3 regions of the Geotalea daltonii FRC-32 genome follow, and region 2 is predicted to be linked to each of the others. Evidence: riboswitches for the same ligand, from Rfam matches in the RefSeq annotation. Region 2 holds a riboswitch; each other region holds the start of a gene.
The links. A riboswitch is a leader RNA that binds a small molecule or an ion and turns the genes downstream of it on or off. The one in region 2 is predicted to bind molybdenum cofactor.
Positions count from the first base shown of each region.

Region 1: linked by a shared signal. The riboswitch ahead of GEOB_RS00555 (aldehyde ferredoxin oxidoreductase C-terminal domain-containing protein) and the one ahead of GEOB_RS01350 (porin) in region 2 are both predicted to bind molybdenum cofactor.
Region 3: linked by a shared signal. The riboswitch ahead of GEOB_RS08100 (ABC transporter permease) and the one ahead of GEOB_RS01350 (porin) in region 2 are both predicted to bind molybdenum cofactor.

Region 1 is NC_011979.1:135,419-141,852, forward strand. Features, by position in the region: gene GEOB_RS00545 (HesA/MoeB/ThiF family protein) at 1-393, opposite strand, end outside; gene GEOB_RS00550 (MoaD/ThiS family protein) at 395-619, opposite strand; gene GEOB_RS00555 (aldehyde ferredoxin oxidoreductase C-terminal domain-containing protein) at 642-2,372, opposite strand; molybdenum cofactor riboswitch at 2,389-2,511, opposite strand; gene GEOB_RS00560 (SDR family NAD(P)-dependent oxidoreductase) at 2,517-3,284, opposite strand; gene buk (butyrate kinase) at 3,427-4,518, opposite strand; gene GEOB_RS00570 (SphA family protein) at 4,572-5,489, opposite strand; gene GEOB_RS00575 (FAD-binding oxidoreductase) at 5,521-6,434, opposite strand, start outside.
Region 2 is NC_011979.1:334,402-340,835, forward strand. Features, by position in the region: gene GEOB_RS01330 (aldehyde ferredoxin oxidoreductase family protein) at 1-143, shown strand, start outside; gene GEOB_RS01335 (MoaD/ThiS family protein) at 212-436, shown strand; gene GEOB_RS01340 (HesA/MoeB/ThiF family protein) at 438-1,286, shown strand; gene GEOB_RS01345 (TOBE domain-containing protein) at 1,361-1,789, shown strand; molybdenum cofactor riboswitch at 1,848-1,966, shown strand; molybdenum cofactor riboswitch at 2,059-2,176, shown strand; gene GEOB_RS01350 (porin) at 2,278-3,519, shown strand; gene GEOB_RS01355 (substrate-binding domain-containing protein) at 3,642-4,454, shown strand; gene GEOB_RS01360 (ATP-binding cassette domain-containing protein) at 4,473-5,186, shown strand; gene GEOB_RS01365 (zinc-dependent alcohol dehydrogenase) at 5,252-6,434, opposite strand, start outside.
Region 3 is NC_011979.1:1,795,899-1,802,332, reverse strand. Features, by position in the region: gene GEOB_RS08120 (sigma-54-dependent transcriptional regulator) at 1-113, shown strand, start outside; gene GEOB_RS08115 (cache domain-containing protein) at 117-2,108, shown strand; gene GEOB_RS08110 (MOSC domain-containing protein) at 2,181-2,618, opposite strand; gene moaA (GTP 3',8-cyclase MoaA) at 2,636-3,616, opposite strand; molybdenum cofactor riboswitch at 3,965-4,096, shown strand; gene GEOB_RS08100 (ABC transporter permease) at 4,238-4,927, shown strand; gene GEOB_RS08095 (energy-coupling factor ABC transporter ATP-binding protein) at 4,931-5,614, shown strand; gene GEOB_RS08090 (molybdopterin molybdotransferase MoeA) at 5,676-6,434, shown strand, end outside.

The sequences.
Region 1 (6,434 bases), 200 kb from region 2:
TGCCACCCGCGCTGCAGCTGACTCAACCTTTGCCTCTCCCAGCCTGGCTGGGCTGGAGAGCAGTTGGCGGTTCAGATTGTGTTCTTCGAACACATCCGGGTCGATGGCGACGATGGTGCCAACTCCGAGCCGCGCCAGCTCTTCGATGATATAGCCGCCAAGCCCTCCACAGCCAGCCACTGCTACCACCCCTTGGAAAAGTGTCAGTTGCTGGGCAATGTTGATCGCCTGACGATTGCGCTGGTAGCGGGCAGGAAGAATCTCCAGGAGCAATGCCGTTTCTTCCACCTGGGCAAGGGTGGTACGGAAGCGTTCGGCAGCGGCAACCTGGCTGGCCCAGGAGATAAGGCCATTTTCCGCCCGCTCTGCAAGGAATTGGCGCAATTCATCCATGTCAGCCTCCTGCCACCAAAGGAAAGAGGGCAAGACTGTCACCATCCCTCAGCCGTTGATCCGGATCGGCATGTCTGCCGTTGAGCATGATCATGCTGATTTCAGAAACCGGAATCTGCAGTTCATCGATAATCTCGCTGATCTGCGTGCTTGGTGGGTATTGCCTTGTTGCTGCGGCAAAACGTCCGAAGCGGAATGTGGCGAACAATTTTACGGTTATGTCCATTGCGCAGCCCTTTCATCCCGATCTAGAAATTCCAGAACGCATCGATTTCCTCATCGGTAAAATCCCACACGGCATTGTGGGGTGGAAGCGGTTCCCTGAAGAACTCCGGCAGCCGATCATCCTTGTTGGTGAAACCGGCCGCCAGATTGAAGGCACGCTCGGTCTTCAAGGTATTGACCCCCAGGCCGCCAATCCAGTCTGGGGTAAGCTCCAGGCCGAAGCGGGCATTGAGCATGTCGAGCAAAGCCGGGACGCAGGTGGGAATATCTGCTGCGGGAAAACCTATGAATAGGCAGAGGCCGATGGAGTCGAGCATGACGGTGACGATCTGCAGGTGACGGGACAACTCAACTTGACCATCCTTCTTCAAGGGATCGACAATGCCTCCACCGACACCCATCAGATTGGTGGCGACGGCATAGCCCATCGTGTGGTCTGCACCCATGGTGCTGGTGGCGTAGGTGATGCCGATACCCTTGATAGATCGGGGGTCATAGGCAGGAATGGCCTGGTTTTTCACCACCGGTACCCGTGTGACGCCGTATACCTTGCCCACATGACCGGCGCCGCTGCCGATGATCCGGCCGAGGGGTGTCCCCTTACCGATATCTTCCTTCAGGATGCGGAGTACCCCTTCACCGTCGCCGAAAGGGAGCACTCCTGCCTCCATGGCTACGCCGAAAGCGATCGAGGTCTCGATGGAATCGACGCCGATGTCGTCCATGATACTGTCGGCAGTCGCAATCTGGTCAAGATCGCCAAGACCGGCGTTGGCTCCCAGTGTTTCAATGGTCTCATACTCGAAGCCGGAGGTGACGTAATTGCCCTGCTTGTCGTGGTAGACCTGGGAGCATTGGATGATGCAGCCAGGCTGGCAGCCATGCTTCGGTTTGCCACCGCGCTCGATGATGGTTTCCCGCAAAGTCTCGCCGGAGATCTTCTCGTGCCCTTCGTAACGACCATAGGTAAAGTTGCGGGTGGGAAGTCCCCCTGCCTCGTTGACGATGTTGACCATTTCCGCGGTGCCGAAGGTGGGCAGCCCCTGGCCGGTCCCTGGGTGTTCGAGGATGGCCTTGGCAAAGACCCTGGCGGCGGTGGTGAATTTTGTCGGATCGGCCAGCTTGATGCCGGGGGCATCGCTGTCGTCGATGGAAATAAACTTGATCCTCTTCGAGCCCATTACCGCTCCAAGGCCGCCACGGCCGTGGCTGCGCAGCTTGCTGTCCGAGTCCTTCACCGAGATGTTGGCGGCCAGCATCTTCATCTCGCCAGCCGGGCCGATGGTGATGACCCCTGTTTTCTTGCCGAGCCTCTTTTCAAGGGTTTCGACGACGGCAAAATTCCCCTTGCCGATCAGCTCCGACTCTTCGGCGATGGATACTCCATCCTTGTTGACGTGCAGGCTGTGCCAGTTGTTTCCTTTGGGCAGACCTTCAATGATCAGCGCCTTGATCCCCAGGCGGGCGAACATCTGGGCGGCCAACCCGCCGGCATTGCTTTCCTTGATAGTGCCGGTGAGGGGGCTTTTGGCGCCTGCGGAAAAGCGCCCGCTGTTAGCGGCAGTGGTGCCGCTCAACAGTCCAGGGGCAAAGACCAGCTTGTTGTTTTCCCCAAGGGGGTGGCAGGTGGGGGGAACCTCCTTGGCCACGATGGTGGAAGTCAGGGCGCGACCGCCGAGAGCTGCCCATTCCTTTGGTACCGATTCGGTGCCGGTGGTGAGAGTCGTCATGTTGACGCGAAGGATCTTGTTCATGGGGAGTCTCCCTTTCAGTGATTATTTGCAGTCTCCTTTCCGAAAGGGAGGTCCGGCCGTTTCCGGCCCGGCCTGCAGGCCTCCATGCCGTGGGGTTTGACGCCCTTTAGGCAATGGAGGCTCGGAGACTTGTTTTGTCATACGTTAGTGGAACGACAGGCCGCCGTCATGGACGATCATTTGGCCGGTGATGAAGGCGCTGTCGTCGCTGGCGAGGAAGAGCGCCAGGCCGACCAGGTCCTCCGGCACCGCTTCCCGCTTCAGGCAGCGAGCCTGGAGTTGGAGCTCTTCCAGGGGGGGCAGATCCAGCTTCTTGTTCTTGTCGAAATTGTTGCCGCCGTCGGAATGGGTGAAGCCGGGGGCAATTGTGTTGACGTTGATCTTGTAATCACCCATCTCACGGGCCATTGAGCGGGTAAGGGCCATGATGGCGCCCTTGGATGCCACATAATGGGGCATGCCGGGAACCCCTTCATTGATGGATGAGGAACCGATGTTGATGATCTTGCCCCCCTTGGCCTTCATGTGGGGAAATACCGCCTTCATGCAGTTGAACTGGCCGAGGACGTTGATCTCCAGGACCTTCATGAATTCCTGGGAGGTACATTCGGTAAACGGTTTCAAGACAATGCTTCCGAAGATGGCAGCGTTGTTGAGCAGTATGTCCACCGAGCCGAATTTTTCCTGGGCCGCCTTGGCCATGGCATCGCACTGCTCCTGGTTGCTGACATCGGTTTTGACGTAAATGGCGTCGCTGCCAGCCTTTTTCACTGCCTCCACCGCCTTCTGCCCGTCAAGGACATCGGCAATGACGATCTTTGCCCCTTCTTTCGCCAGGCCCACCGCGTATGCCGCACCGATTCCCTGTGCCCCCCCGGTGATGATGGCAACCTTTCCTGATAGTCTTCCCATGGTCTTTCTCCTTTATGCATATTTGGACTTCATTTCTTTTACTGATTAGCGTCATTCTTCCGCCCGATGACCAAGTCCCCCTTTATAAAGGGGGGAACTAGTGACGGAAGATTAGCGCTGATGCTTTTTGTTGTTCCGCTGCTCATGCCGCCTGCTCCTGCTTATAGATGGACAGCGCCTCTTCGTTGTTGAAATATCGCATGGCCGCGTCGGCCAGGGCTTCCATCTCGTTTTCGCCCGGATTGAGAAGAACGGGAGCAATGAATGAGATTTTTTTTTGCAGGCTGTTCAGCAGCATCTTTGAATACACCAAACTTCCTGTCAGGGCGATGGCGTCTACTTCCCCTTCAAGTACCGCGGCGCAGGCGCCGATCTCCTTGGCTACCTGATAGATCATTGCCTCGTAGACCTGGGCTGCCTTCTGGTCTCCCGCGGCGATTCGCCGCTCGATCTCCTGGGCATCGGTGGTCCCCAGATAGGCATAGAGACCGCCGCCACCGGTGAGCATTTTCAGCACTTCCTTCTTGCTGTACTCGCCGCTGAAGCAGAGTTTGACCAAATCGCCGGCGGGAAGCGATCCTGCCCGCTCCGGCGAAAACGGGCCGTCACCGTCGAGGGCATTGTTGACATCTATGATCTTCCCTCTGCGGTGGGCTCCCACTGAAATCCCGCCACCCAGATGGGTGACGATCAGGTTCGCCTCCTCATATTTTTTACCCAGCTCGGCGGCAATTTTCCGGGCAGTTGCCTTCTGGTTCAGGGCATGGAAGCTGCTCTGCCTGCTGATCTGGGGGATGCCGCTGTACCTGGCCGAAGTGCACAACTCATCGGTCATGGGGGGGTCGGCAGTGAGCACCGGAATGTTGAACTGGTTTCCCAGGTCGAAGGCGACCAGCCCCCCGACATTGATGGGGTGTCCGCCGTAGATGCCGCTCTTCATGTCCTCGATCATTTTAGGGCAGATCCGGTAGATGCCGCCGGGAAGGGGCCTCACATTGCCACCCCGACAGGCGATGGCGTCCATTTCTCCCATGGATAGATCATTGTCCTGCAGAACCTTGAAGATGGCGTCCCGGCGAAAATCATATTGGTCCCAGATGGTGGGAAACTTCCGCAACTCGGCGTCGTCATGTTTTACCGACTGGTTGATGACCATTTTCCCCTGGGTGAAAACGCCGATTTTGGTTGAAGTGGAACCAGGATTAACAATCAGTATTTTCTTGTCCGTTGTCATGTTCTCCCTCGCTTGATTGCGTTTTGTAAAAATTAGGCGCCGGTTCTGCATCCTCAGAAGGAATAAATCAGGTCTACCCAGAGCTGGTTTGCTTCGATGCGGTTTTCGGCGGAAATCGGCACCACGTATTTGCCCACAAGGCCGAACTTGCCGTTCTGGTAGCGCATGGCCGGGCCCATGGAGAACTCGAAGTCCTTGGTGTCATGCCGTTTCACGCCGCCGATCTCGTCGCTTTCCAGCCCCTGCCAGATCCAGCCGGTGACGCCGAGTTTAAAATCCTTGGTCAGGGCGTAGTTGACGTTGTAGTCCATGTGTATCGCCTGGCCGGTCTTATAGCCTTTGAGTAGGGTGCCCGGTTCCACATAATCGCCGTTCTTGGTGGGAATGGAGTACATGAGCTTGGCGCTGGTTTCGAAGCCGTTGGCAAAGAGACCGGTTACGGCTACCACCGGTTCGATGACGAAGGCATTATTGCCGGCATTCATGGGCTTGTTAGGATCGAAATGGCCGGTGGGGGTAATGATGTCCAATACCGTCAGCCAGTGCCAGACCGGAGTGTGCCAGGCATTGCCTATACCGAAGTAGATATCTCCCAGACCGCCGTCATGCCCTTGTACGGTGATTGGCCCGCCAGGTGTCTGTGCGGTTACGTTAGCCTCCATTGACAGCAGGGGAATGATGGAGTGGAACAGAAGGTTGCCGCCGAGAAGTCCCTTTTCCGCCACGTAGATCGGACGGAAGGCGAGGGCGGTAAGCGTTCCGGTCCCGTCCGTTAATCCCTGTCCCTTGTTTTCCACTTTTCTTATGTCCATATAGACGTTGTAGTCGATGAGGTGCAGCCCCGGAGGGGGGGCGGCGCCGGCGTAGAAGTCAGCCGTACCGTTGAAAGAACTTGAATTGAATGCCCAGGCCGGCTGGAGCAGAACGAGCGTTGCCAAGCAAACAAAAACCAAACCTTTTACCAGCTTCATGTGAGCCTCCTGTAACTGCTATTGAAAGAAATCAGCCTAATGTGATGCCGGATTTGCCCGGTGCCAGGATGTTGTTCGGGTCCAGTGCCTTTTTGATGGTGCGGTTGAGTCTGGCCATGGCCGGACCGTAGGAATCGGAAACCTTGTTCATGAAAGCGGTGTTGGTGCGGTTGATCGCCCAGCCATGCTTGATGAAGGATCCCACCAACTCGTCGTAGCATTTATAGGCACGCTTCGATTCAGCCGGATCAGCGTTGTTGAAACGTAAGTCCATGACGTGGCGTGCATCGCGCCAGAAGAAGCTGAACTCGCTGAGATAATCGAAGCCATGCCGGTTGATGATTTCGGTGGCCACCTTGACCTGCTGTGCGCATTCGGCCGGGCGGGCCGCTGCAGTGGGGCAGAAGAGCATTGAGCCGCCGCCGGCGCGCCATTTGTCAAGGGGGTTCTGCTGGGTAACGCCCCCCATCATCAACTGTTTTCGATATTCGAAGACCGGGTCTCCCTTGGCCTCCTTTTCGGTAATGATCTGAATCTTGTTGCCGAAGGCCTGCTTGAAGGTGCCGGATACATACATCCAGTTCAGTGCCACCTGCTCGGGAGAGCCGTAGACGGCGCCGTAAAGATTCCAGGCCCCGACCCGGTAGCTGTCCATGAGCTTTTTAGTGGGAACCGGGCCTCCGCCGTTTCTCACGAAGCTGCCGTTGCTTTTCCCATTGGCACTGAAGACGGTTGCCGCTTCCCAGCCGGCATTGACCAGTGCAGCGGCATTGGGCACGATCTGGGTTTCACGCAGAAACATGAGGGGTTTGATGATCTCGCTGATCATTTCCACCTTCGGGAATTTGATGCAGAATGGCATGTACCCTCCGGGAGGAGGCGCCCCCATCAGCCAGGTGCCGAGCTTGGTGACGATGCCGTTATTCCCCTGGGAGAAGAGCCCAT
Region 2 (6,434 bases):
CCGAGCGCCAATTCAATATCGAGGCGGGCTTCACCAAGGAGCACGACCGTCTGCCCGAGTTCTTCAAGACGGAGCCGGTGGCGCCTCACAATGCGGTCTGGGACTTCAGCGATGAGGAAATCGACGAGTTCTGGAACTTCTAAACAATGGTAAAACCCCTGTCCCCCGGCGTCATCGATGATGCCGGGGGACACCAGTATGTGAGGCTATCGTGAATATTACCGTCAAACTATTTGCCACCTTCAGAAACGGCCGGTTCAAGATCGACAACCAGGAGTGGCCTGAAGGGACGGATTGCCGCAGGATCGTTGCCAGCCTGGGGCTTACGGAAGAGGAGATCGGCATCGTCCTGATCAATGGCCGGCATGTTCCCCTGGAGCAGCAGTTGGCGCAGGCCGATACTCTTTCACTTTTCCCGCTGGTAGGAGGGGGTTGATATGGATGCAGTGCTGCAGTACCTGTGGAGCAAGGCGGAAGGGGACCTTGTGCCCTGGTCTGCCCAATCGGAAGCGGTCCGGCAGTTCGGCTTGAGCTACGGGCAAGTGGAAAGCCTGATCCTGGAGAAGGGGCTGTTGCCAGCCCGCTACCAGCGCAACCGCACCACGGTTTCCACCATCGAGCAGCGACAGCTGTTCAACAGCCGGGTGGCGGTCATCGGCTGCGGCGGCCTGGGGGGCTACATCATCGAGGAACTGGCCAGGCTGGGGGTCGGGCAGATTGTCGCCATCGATCCGGACATCTTCGAGGAACACAACCTCAACCGACAACTGTTTTCGAGCCCCCATGCCCTCGGCAAGCCTAAGGTTGAGGCTGCTGCGGCCCGCGTCAGCGAGATAAATCCGGCGGTCAACCTGGTACCGGTCCAGGAGGCTTTCACCACCGCCAACGGGAAGCAACTCCTGCAGGGGGTGACGGTTGCGGTCGACGCCCTGGACAGCATCGCCTATCGCCTGGAACTGGCGGAAGTTTGCAGCGAGATGGACATCCCCATGGTCTACGGGGCCATCGGCGGCTGGTACGGCCACGTTGCTACCCAGCTGCCGGGGGACACCACCATCCAGCGCACCTATCGCAACTGGGTGGAAGGGAAGGGAATCGAAAAGCAGCTGGGCAACCCCTCCTTCACTCCGGCGGTGGTAGCGAGCCTGCAGGTGGCGGAGGTCTGCAAGATCCTCCTCGGCAAAGGGGAGCTCCTGCGTCATCGGAAGTTAAGCATCGACCTCCTGGAGATGGAGATTTTCGATGTCTCGTATGCGGCGCTTGCGGAGCTGGTGCGTGCGGCGTAATTACTCTCCTGTTGACATCAAGGCATACGGAGACATACTCAAAGTGGAAACTCCATTTTGAGGAGGATGTCACCATGAACATCAGTGCGAGAAATCTCCTGTCGGGCAAGGTTACAACGGTCAGAAAAGGGGCAATAAACTCCGAGGTTGAACTTTCCCTTGATGGAGGGGAAACGATTGCAGCGGTCATTACCAATGCCAGCCTGGAAGAAATGGGAATCAAGGAAGGCATGGAGGCATTCGCCCTTGTCAAGGCCCCGCTGGTTATTATCGCCAAGGGAAACACCGGGCTCAAATTCAGCGCCCGTAACGTCCTGCAGGGCACGGTCAAGAAAATCGCACAGGGCAGTGTCAATGCAGAGATCTCCATACAACTGCAGGGGAGTGGTATCATCACCTCCATCATCACCAAAGGGAGCGTCGCTGCCATGGCATTGCAGGAAGGGGATCAGGTCAGCGCCATCTTCAAGGCCTCCAGTGTCATACTTGCCGTAAAGGCATAGGGCCGATTTACTGCTTGACAGATTAATGACATAATGGTACTAGTTTACCACAATTGAATGCTCGAACTTTCTCCGAGCCTGTCCGCCTACCGGGAATATTCCCCATGGTGTCAGGCCTGTGGGCTCTGCTGGAAACGGCAGGACCTTCCTTTGAAAAGGAGAACCTCTCGCCACGCTATGATTGCGTTCTAGGGGCTCCTTTATCCAAAGGAGCCCTTTTTGTTTGTGGCTGATCACGTGCTTCGAACATGACTTCAAAACCAGATAAATGATTCTCAACTCTCCGAGCCACGCCGCCTAAAGGGTAGTTTTCCCATGGCGACCGGCTAGGGTGCCGCTGGAAACGGCTGTGCCTCCCTTTTGGAAAGGAGAGCCTCAAAGTACCGGACCTGTTCCTGTATCCAAAGGCCTCTTTCCATCTGCGGACAGACTCTTTGATGCATTTGGGGGAGACCTTTTCCCCTGTTATTAGAAAACAGGAGGGTACGATGAAGAAACGCAGCTTAGCAGCAACAGTGGTGGCAATGGGCCTGGTGCTCATCCCGGGTGTTCATGCCAAAACGCTTGAGGATGTGCTCAAGGAGAAAGGGGTCATCACCGAAGAGGATTACAAGGAAGTAACCAGGAGCAAGGCGCTGAATTACAAGCCGGGCAAGGGGTTCACCCTGACCTCTGCCGACGAAAAGTTTCAGCTTTCTTTGGGAGGAAGGCTCCAGACCCGTTACACCTTCACGGATGCCGACGACAACGGTACCAGCAGGGACTCCAACAAGTTTGAGGTCAAGCGCATGAAGTTCTGGCTGAATGGCTACGCCTACACCAAGGACCTCACTTACCTGCTCCAGGTGGATTTTGTTCAGGGTGGCTCATCGAAGCTCCTGGATCATGCCTACCTGAATTACCGGTTTGTCGACGAAGCTCAGGTTCTGGCCGGGCAGACCAAGGTGCCGTTCGGCCGGCAATGGCTGAATTCTTCCGGTTCCCAGCAGTTCGTCGACCGCTCCACCGCTTCGGACATGTTCCGCCCCGGTTATGAGGCTGGAGTCAAGGTTCACGGAGCTGTGGCCGGCGGCATCGCCACCTACGAGCTGGGTTATTATGGCGGCGCCGGCCAGAGTACCTTCCGTACCTCCAACGACAATGCCTATGCCGCCAGGATAACCGCAAACCCATTCGGTAAGATGGCCTATGCCGAAGGGGACCTGGATCAGAGCGAAAAACCTCTCCTTTCGGTGGGAGCCAACTATTATCGTAATACCCTGCAGAAAAGCACAGCTACCGCCTTCGAAACCAACAATGTTACGTTAGCCGGTTCAACCGGCTGGCTCGGCAAAGGAATTGGTACCTTTGCAAACGGGGAAAAGATCGACATCAACGGCTACGGCGTCGATGCCGCTTTCAAATGGCTTGGCGCCTCCACCCAGGCCGAGTACCTGTTGGGGCAGGCCGACGGCCACACCAGCGACAAGACCCTCCGTGCCCACGGCTTCTATGCTCAGGCCGGTTACTGCATCATTCCGAGGAAACTGGAGCTGGCCTTCCGCTACTCCTTCGTCGATCCCAACCGGGACAAGGCCAACGATCAGCAGGTCGACACCCAGGGAGCCATTTCCTACTATTTCAACAAGCACAACCTGAAGCTGCAGGGGGATGTCACCAACAGCCACGACCAGAGCAAAGGCCGAACGGATGATATGATCTATCGCCTCCAGGCACAGGTGATCTTTTAAAAACAGTTAAAAAGACAGGGGGCTTGCCCCCTGTTTCCCGGAAAACCTTACCCCTCCACTCCAGAACAAATACGGGCAGATTCGGATAAAATGTAAGTAACTTATGGGAAAAGGAGAAAACAATGAAACAGTGGCGTATCCTTTTATTAACATTGACCTCCCTTGCTTTCTTCTGCGCTTCGGCCGGAGCCGAAGAACGCCTGAAGATGTCCACTACCACTTCGACCCAGGATTCGGGGCTTTTGAAGGTGCTCCTGCCACCCTTCGAGAAGAAAAATAACTGCCAGGTGGACGTTATCGCCGTCGGCACCGGCCAGTCCCTCAAGCTGGGTGAAGCTGGCGACGTGGATGTGGTCTTCGTCCATGCCAGGAAGCTGGAAGACAAATTCATTGCCGACGGTTTCGGCGTCAACCGCCGCGACGTCATGTACAACGATTTCGTCATCATCGGGCCGAAGGATGATCCGGCCGGAATAGCCAGGGCCAAAACCGCTGCCGAGGCGCTGCAGATGATTGCCGCCAAAGGAGCCACCTTTGTTTCCCGTGGAGACAAATCGGGAACCCACATCAAGGAAAAGGATCTCTGGCAGGCGGCCGGAATTGCGCCGAAGGGGGGGTGGTATGTGGAGGCGGGCCAGGGGATGGGGCCGGTCATTACCATGGCAACCGAGCGCCGAGGCTACACCCTGACTGATCGCGGGACCTACAACGCTTTCAAGGGAAAGAAGACCGATCTGACCGTCCTCTTCCAGGGGGAGAAGGGGCTTTTCAATCCCTATGGGGTCATAGCCGTAAATCCCAGGAAACATCCCCATGTGAAGTACGACCTGGCAATGAAGTTTATCGAGTATGTGACCGGACCGGAGGGCCAGAAAATCATTGCCGGTTACAAGGCATACGGGGAGCCGGTGTTTTTCATCTACGGCAAGAAGTAGCGCCATAAAGGCAGGCCTATGCAGAACATCATCGAACTGCAAAACGTAGCGAAGAATTATGGCAACACAATTGCCTTGCAGCTGAACCGGCTGGCCATAGGGGAGGGTGAGTTGTATCTTCTTGCCGGGCCGAACGGCTCCGGCAAGAGCACTCTTCTAAACATACTGGGTTTTTTGACTCGCCCGGATCGAGGGGAACTGCTTTTCTCCGGCGAGCGGGTCGATTGGAAGAGGGGAACAATGACCCGTTTGCGCCGGCAAGTCACCCTTCTCCACCAGTCCCCCTACCTTTTTCGCGGCAACGTTTACGATAATGTCGCGTATGGCCTTTCCCTGCGAGGCATGGGAGGTGCCAAGGCACAGGAAGTTGTGTCTGAAACCCTGGCTACTGTCGGGCTTGACGGATTCCAATTGCGCAAGCACACGGAACTGTCGGGGGGCGAAGCCCAGCGGGTAGCCATGGCCAGGGCGCTGGCACTGAGGCCGAAGTTGCTGCTCCTGGATGAGCCGCTGGCCAACGTGGACCAGAAGAGCGCCCGCGTCCTTGAAGAAGTCATAGCCGGCCTCCCTTCCATGGGGACCACGGTGGTCATGTCTTCCCACGACCCGCAACATGAAAAAAAGCTTCCCTGCCAAGTGATCCAGCTGCAAGGGGGGCGGATGAATGCCGATCATCTGGATGAGACCGAGTCCCTTGGCAATCTGCTTGGCTATCCTGCTGTTCAGATCTGACGGCAATTCCAGCCCATAAAAGCTGGAAAACTACGGCAGCAATGGAATTACTGCCGTAGCTTTTTTCAGTGTGTCATCTCGCGTGTCTGCAACTCCACCTTCAGCCAGCCCGACTGGCGCATGTCGAAGGCTCGATAGGCATCCACCGCCGAGGTGAGCGGTTCCCTCCTGGTCAGTATCCTGACCGGATCGACCGTGCCGCTTCTGACCATGTCCAGCAGGAACGGAATATATTTGCGATGGTTGCAGTTGCCCATCTTGATGGTGAGGTTCTTGTTCATGGCCATGCCGATGGGGAAAAGGGTCACACTCTCCGGATAAACGCCGATAACGGAGAAGGTGCCCGCCTTGGCCAGGCACTCCACCCCCCAGATGAGGGTCATGGATGGAGCATCGCCGGGATGCCAGTTGTCACCGCTGATATTGGTCTGGGGTGCCACGTGGGCCACCTCCTGCCTGAATTCCTCTTCGTGTTCCTTCGCCTCCCTCACTGCCGGGCCAGTATGAGGCGCTTCAGCATCGACTCCGACGGCGTCGATGGCACGATCGCAGCCGATTCCCCCGGTCATATCCCGGATCATCTGCACCGGGTCCTCCTTGGAAAAGTCGATTACCTCGGCTCCCTGTTCCCGTGCCTTTTCCAACCGCGAGGGGATGCAGTCAACGGCGAAGATCCTGCCGGCCTGGAATAGTTTGGCGCTGGCGATGGCGAACTGGCCAACGGGTCCGCAGCCGAAGATTGCCACGGTGTTGCCCGGTTTTATCTCGGCCAGTTCCGCTCCCATGTATCCCGTCGGAAAGATGTCCGAGACCAGGATTGCCTGCTCGTCGGTGACACCGTCAGGAATTTTGACCAGGCCTACCCCGGCAAAGGGTATCCGCGCTTTCTCCGCCTGCAGGCCGTTGACGGGGCCGGATTTTTCTGGGCCGCCGAAAAAGCTGGTTCCGGCCTGCATGCCGTTTGGGTTGGCATTATCGCACTGGGCATAGTAGCCGTCCCGGCAATAGGAGCAATAGCCGCAGGCTATGGTGGATGGAATAAGAACCCGGTCGCCAGGCTTGAAGTTGCGCACGGCAGTACCGACCTCTTCCACCGTGCCGACCCCTTCGTGGCCGAGAATGGTCCCCGGCCTCATCCCGCTCATGGTGCCGCGCACCATGTGGAGATCGGTGCCGCAGATGGCGCTGGCAGTTATCTTGACGATGGCATCGGTCTGTTGTTCGATCCTCGGCTCAGCGACATCATCC
Region 3 (6,434 bases), 1.5 Mb from region 2:
CGCTGGCGCGGACCGGCTTTCATAAGAGCAGGACTGCCGAAATTCTCGGTATTTCCCGCAAGACCCTCGACCGCAAGATTGCGGAATTCGGGCTGAAGCCCGAAGGAGAGTAACCATTGCCGCAGCAGAAGCGCTTCTCCATCAAAAGAAAGCTGTCCATCGCCATTCTCATTCCCATCGCCGTGGCTATCCTTATCTGCTGGCTTGCCGGGGTGTTCATCCTCAACACCAGGGTCGTCAGGCAAGCCCAGGAAAAGGTGCGCAATGACCTGAACGCCGCTCGCGAGGTCTACCTCCACGAAGTGGGCCACATCCGCGACGTGGTCAGGTTTACAGCTTCCGCCCCCTACACCGCCGCAGCCCTCCACGGCAACAGGGAGGTGCTGGCCGGCATTCTCGCCCCCCTGAGGCAGACAGAGCAGCTTGATCTGTTCATGGCGCTGGATGCCCAGGGCAGAGTCCTGTACCGCGCCAACAACCCGGCCGCCTCCAGTGACGACAAGTCCCGTAACCCGGTCATCACCCGTGCCCTCAAGGGGGAAATCATTGCCGGTACCTGGATCGTGTCGGCCGAGGCCATGGCCATGGAAGGAAATCAGCTGGCAGAACAAGCTACCATACCCATCCTCTCCACCCCCCATGCACGGCCCACCACCGAGACCATGGAACGGGCCGGAATGATGCTCATTGCCGCCGCACCGGTCAGGGACGGCGCAGGGCGGATTATCGGCGCCCTCTGCGGCGGCGTCCTCCTCAACAAGAACAATAGCCTGGTGGACAAGATCAAGAGCATCGTCTACGAAGGGGTGAAGGCCGATGGCAAGGACGTGGGGAGCGCCACCATCTTTCTCGGCGACCTGCGCATCGCCACCAACGTCCTGACCTCAGGCGGATCGCGCGCAATCGGCACCCGGCTTTCGGAAGAGGTCTATAATCGGGTCATCCTGCACAAGGAAAAATGGATCGACCGGGCCTTCGTCGTCAATGACTGGTATTTTACCGCCTATGAACCGATCCTCTCCGTCGATGGCGTCCCCCTCGGCTCCCTCTATGTGGGGATGCTTGAGAAGCCATACACCGCCATCAAGTTTAGGCTGGGACTCCTCTTCAGCGGCGTCCTGCTGGTGGGAGCGGTGATCGGCATTGCCGTAGCAGGTTGGTTGGCGGCCCGCCTGGCAAAACCGGTCAAGGAACTGGAAAATGCGGCACGGCGCGTGGCTGCGGGGGAACGGGATGTGCAGTGCCTGATATCCAGCCGGGATGAACTGGGGGATCTGGCAGAGGAATTCAACCAGATGAACCGGGCTCTGATGCAGCGCGAGGATGATATCAGGGAGCTGAACAGGGGATTGGAAAACAAGGTCCGGGAGCGAACGGCAGAACTGGAGGAGAAGAACCGGCTGCTGGTGAAGGCCAGGGAAGAACTGGTCCGGGCGGAGAAACTTGCCGCCATCGGCGAGCTGGCCGCCGGCGTTGCCCATGAGATCAACAACCCCATGGCCATCATCCGGGGCAACACGGAATTGCTGCAGATGTCGGTGCCGGAAGGGGCGGACAACCGGGACGAGGTGGATACCATTTATCAGCAGGTGGGGCGAGTGGAGCGCATCGTCGGCAACCTGCTCAGATTCGCCCGCCAGGAAAAGAAACAGCTGGGGCACGTGCGGGTCAATGAGCTGATGGAGGAAATTCTCGCTCAGATCGTGCACCAGGTGCCCCTTTCCCATATCCGTATTATCAAGGAATATGAGCCGGGGTTGCCCATCCTGGAGGGGGACAGTGAACAGATCCGACAGGTTTTGACGAATCTGGTGCTAAATGCGATTCAGGCGATGGACAAGGGGGGTATCCTGACGGTAAGAACTCAGCTGGACCGTCAACGGGAGCAGACAGAGATAATGATTGCCGACACCGGCACCGGCATAGAGGCAGATAATCTACAGCAGATATTCAACCCCTTCTTTACCACCAAGGCAAACGGCACGGGGTTGGGCCTGTCAGTATCATACGGTATCGTCAATGACCACGGCGGGACAATTCGGGTAGAAAGCAAAGCGGGGAAAGGAAGCACCTTTAAGGTTTCGCTGCCTATTAAAGGCAGGTTCTAGGTTCTAGGTTCTAGGTTCGAAGTTCGAAGTTCGAAGTTACCACCTCACCAATCACCAATCACCAATCACCAATCAACGCTCCTTCACCGCAATCCCATCACCGGGCTTGATCGTGCCGCCGGTAATGACCCTGGCAAAGATCCCTTCCTTGGGCATGACGCAGTCACCGGCCTGGTAGTAGATGGCACAGCGGGTATGGCACTCTTTGCCGATCTGGGTAACTTCCATTTCCGTGGGTCCGATGGTGAGCCTGGTGCCGATGGGCAGAGAGACCAACTCTATCCCTTCGGTTGTTATGTTCTCGGCAAAATCTCCAGTATCAACGGAAAGTCCCAGCGCCTGCATCTTGCGGATGCTCTCCATTGCCAAAAGGCTCACCTGACGGTGCCAATCACCGGCATGGGCATCACCGACAACCCCGTGATTCTCCTTCAACTCCACCGAAGCAACCGGAGTCTTCCGCTCCCCTTTTTTCTCACTGATGCATACTGCTAGTACCTTTGCCGACATATCTTTCATATCCTTTCCTAGCCCCCGACCCTTGACATGGCGAAGGGCTGCAATTCCTTGTTGTTATCATCCAGGCCATGCCGGTCCGGCTTGCCGGCAACAATCTGTCGTAACGCCTCCCGCAGCCGTTTTTCGTCTCCCAGTCTCAGAAGCGGCTTAAGATCCATACCATCCCCGGACAGCAGGCAGCCCTTGGCCATTCCGGCAGAAGTGACCCTGATGCGGTTGCAGTCGCTACAGAAATGCCCGGAAATAGGAGTAATGATGCCGATTGAGCCGGCAGACCCTTTGATCTTGAAATTCCGTGACGGGCCGGACAGTTCCTGGCTGCCATAGGGGACCAACTCATATCTCTTGCCGATCCGCTCTAAAATCTCACTTCCGGAAACTGACAGGTCTCGCCAGTTGTCAGCCTGCAAGGTCGGCATGTATTCGATGAAACGCACAGCATAGGGGCGCTCCAAGGTCATAGCCGCAAAATCCAGCACCTCTTCGTCATTGATGCCACGCATCACCACCATGTTGATCTTATGGGGCGGGAAACCGGCTGCTTCAGCTGCGTCCAATCCTCTCAGGACTCTGTGCACGTCACCACCGCGGGTAATGTGGGCAAAAGTCTGCTCCTTCAGGGAATCCAGGCTGATATTAAGCCGCTGGACTCCGGCCTTAAACAGATCCTCAGCCATTTCCGCCAGTAACAAGCCGTTGGTGGTCAGCACCAGTTGCTTCAGGCCTGGCACAGCGGACAGTTCCTTTAAAAATCGGATGATGTCTCTGCGCACCAGCGGCTCGCCACCGGTGATGCGAATTTTTTCTATGCCGATGGCAACAGCCTGCCGGGCCACGCTGACCAAATCCTCGTAACTGAGGATATCACCATGGCAAAGCTTTTCGATCCCCTGCTCAGGCATGCAATAACTGCAGCGCAAGTTGCAGCGGTCGGTCACGGAAAGGCGAAGATAGTTGATATGACGGCCATGGGTATCAAGTAGTTTCATTGACTCCACCAATTATTTTTAGCTAGTTTCCATCCGGAAACGGCTCTTTTTTGCCCTGGCGGTGTCAACCTGCGGGCTTGCTTGTGCTGCGTACCGATGTACGCCTCCGCGCAACCCCTTGATTGACTTGCCAGGACAAAAAATCCCTCATTTCCGATCTGGAAACTGCTAGTGTCACATACGGAGTTTCCGGATGGACACCAGCTAGCAAAATGCCGTGATAAAAAATATCACAAATTTTAAAAATTTTGTGGTATTTTATACATGCTTTAAGAAATTAATACATGGGCGCTGTGCAGCAAGGCTTCTAGCAGCCATATGCACTTGAATTATACAAAAACACTGTTTTAAAAACTAAATCTCCGAGTCGTAATTGCCTACCGGGGATGACAAAGCTGTCATTCCCATGGCAACCGACCATTGGGTCCTGCTGGAAACGGCAGCGCCTCCCTTTTGGAAAGGAGAGTCACCGAACGGCATAAAAAACCGTTACCCGCGGGGTCTCTTTCCATCAAGAAAGGGACCTTTTTTTATTTCTGAAGCACGGGGTAAGGAGCCTTCAATGTCGCTGGCAAAGAGGCCCTTAAGTACATTCTGTATCCACAGGAGGGGATGAACTAGGTGGGGTTTTTTTCCGAATCACTGCAGACAGCTTTCAGCCTCATCATGTCCATGGACCGGGAGGTCTATACGACCGTCTGGACTTCCATTTACGTATCCATATGGTCAACGCTTTTTGCATCGGTCATCGGCATCCCTGCCGGTATTACTATCGGCATCGGCACATTTCCGCTGAAAGGAGCCCTGACGACAACGCTTAACACGCTGATGGCCCTACCTACAGTTGTTGTGGGACTGGTGGTCTATGGCATGATAAGCCGCCAAGGACCTCTCGGGCAGTTCGGGCTTCTTTTTACACCAAAGGCGATGGTTTTGGGACAGACACTGCTGGCCATCCCCATCATTACCAATTATACCCTCAGTACCATCGAAGGTGCCGACAAGCGGATCCTTCCCACGGCTCTCACTTTGGGAGCTGGCCCTTTGCAAGGGGTCCTGCAGCTGGTACGTGAAGAGCGGTATGGCGTGATGGCGGCCGTCATTGCCGGCTTTGGAAGAGTCATCGCCGAGGTAGGCGCTGCCATGATGCTCGGAGGAAACATTCGCGGTTATACCCGTACCATGACCACTGCCATTGCCATGGAAACCAGCAAGGGAGAATTCGCCTTCGGACTGGCATTGGGGATTGTTCTCCTGGCGGTGGCTTTTCTCGTCAACCTGGCACTGAACATTCTTCAGCAACAGAGGTAAACCATGAACACGCTCTTCACTTTGAGATCGATTCGTAAGTTCTACAGGAATAATATAGTACTTGACCTGGATCATCTGGATATTCATCAAGGGCGCTGTTATCTGCTGACCGGTCAGAACGGAGCCGGCAAAAGCACCCTGCTGAACATCCTGGCTTTTCTTTCGCCACCCACTTCGGGAGATATCTCTTTCGAGGGGCACGGGGTTGATTGGAAAAGCCGCACCTTGCTTGCCTGCAGACAAAAAGTGACCCTGCTCCATCAATCCCCGTATCTTTTTGCCGGGACCGTCTTTGCCAATGTGGCTTATGGACTCAATGCCCGCAAGATACCCCATGGACTGCAACAGCAGCTGGTTGATGAAGCCCTCGACTCGGTCGGACTGAGTGGCTTTCAGGCGAGGCCGGTTCTGGACCTCTCCGGGGGCGAAGCACAGCGGGTGGCAATGGCAAGGGCCCTGATACTGAAACCGCTGGTGCTGCTGCTCGATGAGCCGTTTAGCAGCGTCGACAGGAAAACTGCGGAAATGATGGAAAACATATTGGCTTCCCTCCCTCAAGGAGGAACGACGGTGATCATGGCAACCCATGAACCTCCGCGGGAGCCTCTGCTCTTTGCCGAAAGCATTCACCTCGTCCAGGGAAGGCTGGCAGGCTCACCGCAAGTTAATTGCCTTACTGCTGCATAGCCCTTCTTTGCAGTAGAGGCTTTTGTCTCAAAATCTTAAGAAGCCAGACGAGGTAAACTCCATGCCCACCTTCACTGAAGCCAGGAAAATCATTCTTGACAATGTTGCAACCATAAACATGGAGCGTGTTGCCCTCCTTGATGCCATAGGCCGGACTCTCGCCGAGGATATGGCCGCCCCATGGGACATGCCCCCGTGGAACAACTCGGCCATGGATGGTTTTGCCGTCCGGGCCGAAGACTGCCAAGGGCCGGCAACGCTCAGGGTCACCGGATATATTCCTGCCGGAGCCGTAGCCACTGCTGCCGTGGAACCGGGTTGCGCCATAAAGATCATGACCGGCGCCCCCATCCCTCCCGGAGCCGATGCAGTAGTGCCGGTCGAGGAAACCGTCGAAGGAACTGATTCGGTAAAGATACTGGAGCAGGTCAAGAAAAGGCAGCATATCCGCTTTGCCGGCGAAGATATCAAGGCTGGAGACAAGGTCCTGGCAGCCGGCACAGCAATTACTTCGTCGGGCATCAACATGCTTGCATCTCTGGGCGCTGCCCTGGTGCCTGTTTTCCGCAGACTCAGAGTTGCCATAGTTTCCACCGGTGATGAACTGGTTGAACTGGGGGGACAGATTGGACAAGGGCAAATCATCAACAGCAATGCGTTATCACTGGCGGCGGCCGTCAAGGAAATCGGCGGAGAACCTGTCATCATCGGCATCGCCAGGGATAACAGGGAAAGCCATTTGCATCTCCTCAGCCAGGGGCTACAAGCGGATGTGCTATTGACATCTGCAGGCGTTTCCGCCGGCGATCGCGACCTGGTG